Regions from separate parts of the Nitratireductor sp. CH_MIT9313-5 genome, predicted to be linked through region 3. Evidence: predicted binding sites of a transcription regulator. Region 3 holds the regulator's gene; each other region holds the start of a gene.
The links. The regulator LexA, encoded in region 3, represses DNA repair genes until DNA is damaged. The targets are predictions, from matches to a motif close to TGTTCNNNNTGTGTTCNG.

Region 1: the regulator LexA is predicted to act here: its motif matches at 805-822, upstream of WA367_RS16810 (SMEK domain-containing protein).
Region 2: the regulator LexA is predicted to act here: its motif matches at 1,172-1,189, upstream of WA367_RS16105 (putative DNA modification/repair radical SAM protein).
Region 4: the regulator LexA is predicted to act here: its motif matches at 1,073-1,090, upstream of uvrA (excinuclease ABC subunit UvrA).

The regions. Positions count from the first base shown of each region.
Region 1 covers NZ_JAYMER010000028.1:19,262-21,466, reverse strand. Annotated here, with positions in the region: gene WA367_RS16815 (hypothetical protein) at 1-275, opposite strand, end outside; gene WA367_RS16810 (SMEK domain-containing protein) at 859-2,205, shown strand, end outside.
Region 2 covers NZ_JAYMER010000022.1:148,856-151,060, forward strand. Annotated here, with positions in the region: gene WA367_RS16105 (putative DNA modification/repair radical SAM protein) at 1-1,171, opposite strand, end outside; gene WA367_RS16110 (AlbA family DNA-binding domain-containing protein) at 1,305-2,205, shown strand, end outside.
Region 3 covers NZ_JAYMER010000014.1:408,085-410,289, reverse strand. Annotated here, with positions in the region: gene WA367_RS09470 (ComEC/Rec2 family competence protein) at 1-798, shown strand, start outside; gene lexA (transcriptional repressor LexA) at 828-1,550, opposite strand; gene WA367_RS09460 (molybdopterin molybdotransferase MoeA) at 1,634-2,205, opposite strand, start outside.
Region 4 covers NZ_JAYMER010000014.1:206,001-208,205, forward strand. Annotated here, with positions in the region: gene uvrA (excinuclease ABC subunit UvrA) at 1-932, opposite strand, end outside; gene WA367_RS08530 (single-stranded DNA-binding protein) at 1,684-2,181, shown strand.

The DNA of each region.
Region 1 (2,205 bases), on a different contig from region 3:
ACGATGCGGCCCTGGTCGTGGATGCTCTGGATGATCTCAGTTGGCGACCGGTCGTCAAACTTTGCAACGGCGCTTGGATTGACCGCCTTTAGGTCGAAGACAGCAGCGTCAATGGCAGCTGCCTGAGCCTCCAGTTCTCGCGCCGCCTTTTCCTTTTCGCTGATTTCTCCGATCAGCGCAGCCACCTCGGCATCTGAAGTTTTCAGCTTCTTCAGGCGCTTGAGCTTCTCCTTGAGGTCGATCACCGCGGCCTTGGTTTCAGCTGCCTGCGCCAAGATGGGCTGCATTTCTTCGCGGGCTTTCGCGCGGCGCGCGGCAAAGTCGATGGTCCAGGAGTAACGGCTGTCGGCCTCTGTCTTGCCGCGGAGCGGCAGCAGCCGGGCGTAGGACGGGAACGGCTTGCCGGCGTTCTCTTCCTGCGCAAGCCAATCGGCGGTCAGATTGGCGGGCAGCGCGCTGTCGGCAAGCGGCTTCCCATTTCGGACGCTCGGGCAAACTTTACCTCAGCCTAGGAGCAGTCATTGCAACAAGCGCTCCGCAGAGGCAACAACGCGCCCCATTTTGGTCGTCCTCGGTCCGGTTCCAGCAACCCGGAAGCTGCCGTTAAACGCGGCACCGGCTAAAACCCGCCAGGCGGGACGAAGCGGACTTACGTTGTGTCGGGAATGAATGTCCATTCCAGAAAGTCTGTCTTGCGAAACGGTTCGTGCGTTGCTTCCAACTTGTAGGACGCAGGTGTACAGCGCCTCGGGGTTCCAGTACATCGTCACACCCGACTCTACCTAAGGGCGCAATTGCTTGAAATGTTCTACTGATGCTCCTATTCTGAACTAACATAAGCTTTTAGAAAGAGGGGCAATGAGGCAGCTGACGGTCGAAAACAGTCTCCGTGAGGTAATCACCCGCTTGGAGCGCCAGGTCGAACTGGCGACCGCTCAGGGGCGCACGGATATCAACTCGGCCCTCGAAGATGCGTTCATCCCAATCCTGAAGGCGACCTACAATCTTCCGAACCTCGTCAACCTGAATCGCAAGCGAAAAAACTACCCCGGAATCGACCTCGGTGACGACCACGATCGGGTGGCGTTCCAAATCACCTCGACCACGACGCTCGACAAGGTGAAGTCGACCGTCCAGCAATTCATGGACCGGGCCTATTACAACAGTTTCGACGAACTCTTCGTTTTGATGCTGACACCGAAGCAGTCCTCCTACAAACAAGCGGCGATCGACGGACTGCTGACAGACCAGCTCTCCTTCAACTGCAAAAAGCACATCATCGACCTTGGCGATCTCCTTCGGGAGGTGTCTGCCCTACGCGTCACCGCTCAGGAGCGAATCCTAAGGGAGTTCGAGCACATCCTGGGCGAGACCGAAGCCTTCATCAGCTTTAGCGCTGAGACCATTGAGACGCCGACCACGATCACGTCGAACCTACAGGCTATTGAGCTTCCCGCATCTGTCTACGTCGCTGAACTCACCATTGACGATAAAGCGGTCATCACGCGGGCGAAGGCCGAGTTGAACTATGGTGGCCGCTCAACGAACCGGCGTTCCACCATCAAAATGGCCCTGCTACTGGAAGACGTCGAGACAGATGCTTGGGTCTACTACGATGGCAGAATCTTCGCTTTCGAGGACATGGAACAAACAGGGGTCGCGGCGATTATCGACGCGGGATCGATCGAACGCCTGGATGTGGCAGACCTTTCCGACTCGCCGGAGATCGAGAACGTAAACATCCTCAAGCAGCTCCTCGTCGCGCAGACCCAAGAGCGCCTGAAGGGCAAACAGGTGCGACTGCACTCAAAAGATAGGTTCTTTTTCTTCGGCCCCAGCCTGGAAGGACAGAAGGAGCGCAAGGAGGCGTGGATCGGCAAGAAAAGGTCGGAGCGGCGCGTCTACAAGGTCATCCAACAGAAGAAGGACCCCACCAAGGTAGCGCATCATCAACACCTGTCCTTCGGTCTGTCGTTCATCAGGTTCGAGGATGCGTGGTATGCGGAGATCGTTCCGAGTTGGTACTACTCTTTCAACGGCTACAGGCGATCAAACTGGCATGAGGACCTACTTTCGAAGCAGAAGCGTCAAGAACACAATTCAACCGTGCGGGATCAGGTTCGCTTCGTCGCCTACTTCCTCGCCAGCTTGACTGAGGACGGAGTGGGTACCTCGGACATCCGCTACCGGTCGCTTATCGAGTTC
Region 2 (2,205 bases), on a different contig from region 3:
CGGTCAGCCCGCCCGGCGACCAGTCGGGAAACTGCACGAAGGGCTTGGCCTTGCTCATGACAGCGCCGATGCGCACCAGATCGCCATAGCGAAGGATGCCCGAACGCCGCGCGGCGATGATGCGATCTACGGTGCGCGTGCCGAAGCCTGGGATACGCAGCAAGAGCTCGCGGCTGGCCTGGTTCACATCCACGGGAAAGAGCGCGCGGTTGGCCAGCGCCCAGGCAAGTTTGGGGTCAATGGCAAGGTCAAGATTGCCCGAAGGCGCAACGCTCGCCAGCTCATCCACCTCGAAGCCGTAGAAACGTAACAGCCAGTCGGCCTGGTAAAGCCTGTGCTCGCGCATCAGGGGCGGCTTGATGAGCGGCAGGGCCTTGGAGGCATCGGGAATGGGCGAGAAGGCGGAGTAATAGACGCGGCGCAGCTTGTAGCCCGCATAGAGCCGCGAGGAGGTGGTGAGAATGTCGCGGTCATTGGCACCGTCCGCCCCCACAATCATCTGCGTCGACTGGCCGGCGGGCGCAAAGCGCTTTGCCTTGCGGCCTGAATGGCTGCGCTCCTTGGCGGCATCGAGCCGCTGGCGCACGCCTGCCATGGCCGAACGAATTGTCTCGGGCTTTTTCTGCGGGGCGAGAAGGCGCGTGCTGTCATCGCGCGGCAGCTCCACATTGATCGACATGCGATCGGCATAAAGCCCGGCTTCCGCGATCAGCTCCTCGCTCGCCTCGGGAATGGTTTTGAGGTGAATGTAACCTTTGAACTGATGGTCCTCGCGCAGCATGCGCGCAATCCGCACCATGTCCGCCATGGTATCATCAGCGCTGCGGATGATGCCCGACGAAAGGAACAGCCCCTCGATATAGTTGCGGCGATAAAATTCCAGCGTCAGCGTGACCACCTCTTCCGGCGTAAACCGCGCCCGCTCGACGCTGCTCGAAACCCGGTTGATGCAATAGGCGCAGTCGAAGATGCAGAAATTCGTCATCAGGATCTTCAACAGGCTGATGCAGCGCCCGTCCGGCGTATAGGCATGACAGATCCCGGTCCCGCCCGCACTGCCAATCCCGCCCTTGGAGGAATCGCGCCGGGACGTCCCCGAAGACGCACAGGAAGCATCATATTTCGCCGCATCCGCAAGGATGGCGAGCTTGTCCTTGAGTGTTCTCTTCATGAGAACAAATATAGAACATTATGATTGAGAGGCAAGGGAATTTGTTGTGCACGCTTAGATAGTGTTTGCAGATTATTGTATCCAACATCCCATTGCGTTGGCAGAGTCCGCATTGCTGCTCTGACTACAGCAGATGGGCTGCAAGCTCTTCGCGATTTTAAAGGGGTTAAGTTTGTTCGAGGCGCTGCTGGAAGAACTTAGACATAGAGGTGAAGGCGTTGATCTTGATTACAAAGCCGAGCGCTACCGCTTTGTAGAAGCGACGGATGTCGAAAAGTCGGAAATGTTGAAGGACATCCTAGCGCTTGCGAACACGGATCGCGAAGGTTCAGCATACATCGTCTTGGGCTTCAAAGAGAATAAGCCAAATCCTGCTAAGGTTGTCGGAATAGCAACATCAGAGGAAGTAGACGACGCTCATATACAACAGTTTGTAAATTCCAAATTGGGCCGAAAGCTGAAGTTTAGCTATCAAGAGGTGCTGCACCAAGGTAAATTGATAGGGTTAGTTACAATACCGAGGCAGAAACGTCCATTTTACGTGAATAAGAAATTCGGTAAAGTGCAAGCTGATACTGTTTACATACGGCGGGGTACTTCTACTTCTGTAGCATCGTTAGAAGAAATTGCCGATATGGGGTTGGAGGACGTTTCGCGAGCGCCTGCACAATTTACGCTGTCATTTCTGAATGGCAGTTATGAACTTCTTGACAGCAACATTGAGTGTACGTTTGTGCGGTTCCCCGCCGGACTGGATGACTTCCCACTGCGTGATGGAATGGTTCCAGGGTTTAGTAGCCGATTCAGTGAAAATCCGGAATATTGGCGCAAGGCAGCCGAATATATTTCACTGGTGCAGAAAGCTATCCCAATACGGTTTGCGCTCACGAATAGATCTGCTTATTCAATCTCTGAGGTGTGCGTTGAACTTGTTTGTTGTGACCCAAGCGGCAAATCGGTCTCGCTGAGGCCTGAGGGTGAGATGCCCAATATGCCGGAGAAGTCGACCTTCGATACAGTGCTTGCATCAGAAT
Region 3 (2,205 bases):
GTAATCGCAATGATCATGATGCCATTTGGGCTGGATGGACCATTCTGGCTCCTGATGGGCAAGGCGATAGAGGGGATTACGCTGATCGCCGAAACGGTTTCAGATCGCAGTCCCATTGATGCGATCGGTCTGATGCCGCGGGGCGCATTCCTGCTGCTCGTCAGCGGGTTTACATTGCTGGTCATTTTCACGACGCGGTTGAGAATTCTGTCGCTCCCGTTCCTGCTTGCCGGACTGGCCGTCTGGTCCCAGCGCGACCTTCCAGATGTCCTTGTGAGCGATGATGCGCGGCTCGTCGGTGTCCGCGTGGCAAACGGGGCACTGGCGGTCAACAGAGACCGGCCCAACGGCTTCACCATGGGTGATTGGAAACATGCGCTGAATGTCGATCAGGTGATCAAGCCGCAGGGTGTGGATGAGGGGCAGGCCACACCAGACAACGCCTTTTCATGCGCCGACACGGTCTGCTCGCTGGAGCATCCCCATGGTGGAGCAATCGTGCATCTGAAGGACCCGGCAGACACTAGAGCCTATTGCTCGAAAGCTGCGGTGATCGTGGTCGACGATGCCACAATCTCCTCTCCATGCGGCAGGCACGTGTTGCTGCTGACCAAGAAGGATCTCGCACAAAATGGTGCTGCGGCAATCTATCTGTCGACCAGACCGGACAGGATAACCCGACTTGTACATGCCGTGGCCAGGCCCTATCGGCCCTGGCATGAACACCGACAATATTCTCGCGCTGCAAGGGCCTGCCGCCCTACCGGAGGGATTAACCCTCCTGCGGGCGCGCTATGAATTCAGCAGCGACCCGAGGGCTCACAAGGTCAGTAGCGGCGGATCAAACCGACCAGCTTGCCTTGAACCTTCACGCGGTCGGGGCCGAAAATGCGCGTCTCATAGGCAGGATTGGCTGCCTCAAGCGCAATGGATGCGCCCTTGCGCCTGAGCCTCTTGAGTGTGGCTTCCTCATCGTCAACCAGCGCAACAACGATCTCACCGGGATTGGCCGAACTGGAATGTTTGATGATGACAGTATCACCATCGAAGATCCCAGCCTCGATCATCGAGTCGCCTTTTACTTCCAGAGCGTAGTGCTCCCCACCTGAAAGCATATCCGGCGGTACCGTGATGCTGTGGGTCTGGTGCTGGATGGCATCGATGGGCACACCGGCTGCGATACGCCCCATGACCGGGACGCTGTAGGCGCCACCGTCTTCAGCCGGTGCAGGCGCGGGAGCGGCGGGACGGGCAGGTTCGGGCGTTTTGCCGAGGCTACCCTCGATCACGCTTGGCTGAAACTTGCGTGCAGTGCCGCCAAGACCTGGTGCGATCGAATCAGGCAGGCGCAACACTTCCAGCGCACGAGCCCGGTTGGGAAGCCTGCGGATGAAGCCCCTTTCCTCGAGCGCGGTAATCAAACGATGAATGCCCGACTTGGAAGCCAGGTCGAGCGCCTCCTTCATCTCGTCAAACGAAGGCGGGATGCCCGTCTCCTTCAGACGCTCGTGGATGAAGAGCAGCAGCTCGTGCTGTTTGCGTGTCAGCATTGCCGACTCCCGGAATCAGTCATAAACAAAACCAGAACATAATGTATCTGTTCCAGTTGTGTTCCGCAACGGCAATTTTGGCGTCAGTCTCGCAGCATCAGGATCCGGCATCTGTCGCCGGCGGCCGCGGCGGGTGCGTGGGGTTCCCTGATGAGGAGGCAGTTTGCGGCAGCATAAGCCGTCAGGTGCGACGAATCCTGGTGAGCAAACGGTGTTGCTAGAAGCCCCTCAGGGCCTTGTACCGCGACTGCACGCACATAGTCCTGACGTTCATCATTGGCCGACATGGCAGTGGCGAGCCTGGCGCGGCGGATATCGGGACGGAAGATAGCGCCGGAGAGCCGGGCCAGGAGCGGTCGCAGAAAGAGTTCGGCGCAGACAAGACTGGAAACAGGGTTGCCGGGCAGGCCCAGCACCCGCTGGTTGCCCAATCTTCCGGAGATCAATGGCTTGCCCGGGCGCATGGCAACTTTCCAGAACGAAAGCTGCATTCCCGCGTCAGCCAGTGCGCTGCGCACGAGGTCGTGTTTTCCAACCGATGCGCCGCCGAGCGTGACCAGAACATCCGCTCCTTGACCGGAGGCTTGCTGCAATGCCGCAGAAATCAACGCTGCGTCGTCGGGTATGATGCCCAGATCAAGCACTTCAGCACCTT
Region 4 (2,205 bases), 200 kb from region 3:
TCGATGTCGCGTTGGCTACCCAAGCCGTCACAGGTGGGGCAGGCGCCAGCAGGATTGTTGAACGAAAAGAGGCGCGGTTCCACCTCCGGAATGGTGAAGCCGGAGACCGGGCAGGCGAATTTTTCCGAGAAGACCACACGCTCATGCGTCTCGTTCTTCGATTTGTTCGCCGATCCACCGCTGGAGGTCTCGTCGGCGGGAAGCGGCTTGTCTGCAAATTCCGCAACCGCCAGTCCCCCGGAAAGCGTGAGACAGGTCTCCATGGAATCCGCAAGGCGCGTGGCCATGTCCGGTCGCACGACGATGCGGTCGACGACCACGTCGATGTCATGCTTGTACTTCTTGTCGAGCGCAGGCACGTCTGCGATTTCGTAGAATGTGCCGTCCACCTTCACGCGCTGAAAACCGCGTTTCTGAAGGTCCGCCAACTCCTTGCGATATTCGCCTTTCCGGCCGCGCACGATCGGCGCGAGAATATAGAGACGCGTCCCTTCCTCAAGCTCGAGAACGCGGTCCACCATCTGGCTGACGGTCTGGCTTTCGATCGGCAGGCCGGTTGCGGGCGAATAGGGCACACCCACGCGCGCGAAGAGCAGGCGCATATAGTCATAAATCTCGGTGACGGTGCCCACCGTTGATCGCGGATTTTTGGAGGTCGTCTTCTGCTCGATTGAGATAGCAGGCGATAGACCATCGATCTGGTCCACATCGGGCTTCTGCATCATCTCCAGGAACTGTCGTGCATAGGCCGACAGGCTTTCCACGTAACGCCGCTGGCCTTCCGCATAGATCGTGTCGAATGCCAGCGACGACTTGCCGGAGCCCGACAGGCCCGTCATGACGATCAGCTTCTCACGCGGAAGGTCGAGATCGACATTCTTCAGATTGTGCTCGCGTGCGCCGCGGATGGTGATGTGCTTGTTCTCGGGCATGCCCCGTCGCTGCCTTGTAAAATTTCTGCAAGAGTCTGAATTCAGCCTTGCCTCATGTAGGTATGTGTCGCGCAATGTCGATGGCCGCGCGCGCATGGCTGCTATTCTTTTGCGGGTTTACCCTCTTTCAGGCAAGTGAAAAGAACAAACAACGAACAGTCTCCTGACATATTGATCACATTTTTTGCCGACTTCTTGACGCTTCAATTGGAAGGGCGCACTCTGCAATTACAGCCAGTGTTGCCGGACAAGCCCGAAACGGTGACACGGCTGAACAAAGGTAGTGGATCTGGGAGTGAGGCATGACTCCACCTGACTGTTACTAAGGGCTCTGTCACTGAACGGAGCCACACCGCTCTGCCGCATACCGGTGAATGTCGCGACAGCGCCAGCAATGGCGTCTTGCGGAGGCGGTGCATCACAACACATCGCTGGTAGAAATTTGAAGGTGGCGATCGCCGCCAAGCATAGATCCGGCTAGAGGCCGGCATAGGTCAGAAGACCGAAAAAGCCCTGGAAGCCCAAGATGGCTGCAGGGCTTTTTTGTGAGCTGTGGGCAGTTGACAGCCATCGCGGACGGGGCGCTTGCTTAACAGGCGTCGCAACGATAGAACAAATAAAGAACAAAAGATTTGTGGACGAAGGCGCGGCACCCGCGGCAAATTCAACTGCATGTCCACATTTCCATTAAGGTGCTTCGACTGACGAATGCCGCAGGCGCGGCGAGATAGGAATTGAGTGGAGTTAGGCCATGGCAGGCAGTGTCAACAAAGTCATCCTGGTCGGCAATCTGGGTGCCGATCCTGAAATCCGCCGCCTGAATTCCGGTGATCCGGTGGTCAATCTGCGCATCGCGACGTCGGAGACGTGGCGCGATCGTGCGACCGGTGAGCGTCGCGAGCGTACCGAGTGGCACAATGTCGTCATCTTCAACGACAATCTCGCCAAGGTGGCCGAGCAGTATCTGAAAAAGGGCGCCAAAGTTTATCTCGAAGGCCAGTTGCAGACGCGCAAATGGCAGGACCAGCAGGGCCAGGACCGTTACACGACGGAAGTGGTGCTTCAGAAGTTCCGCGGCGAGCTTCAGATGCTCGATACCCGGGGGCAGGGTGGCGACAACCAGATCGGCTATGGCGGCGGTGGCGGCGGCCAGCGATCTGACTTCGGCCAGTCCAGCCCGGCCGAGCCTTCCGGCGGCAGCTCCGGCGGTGGCTACTCCCGCGATCTGGACGACGAGATCCCGTTCTGATCCGATCTTGAAATTTCAGGAGAC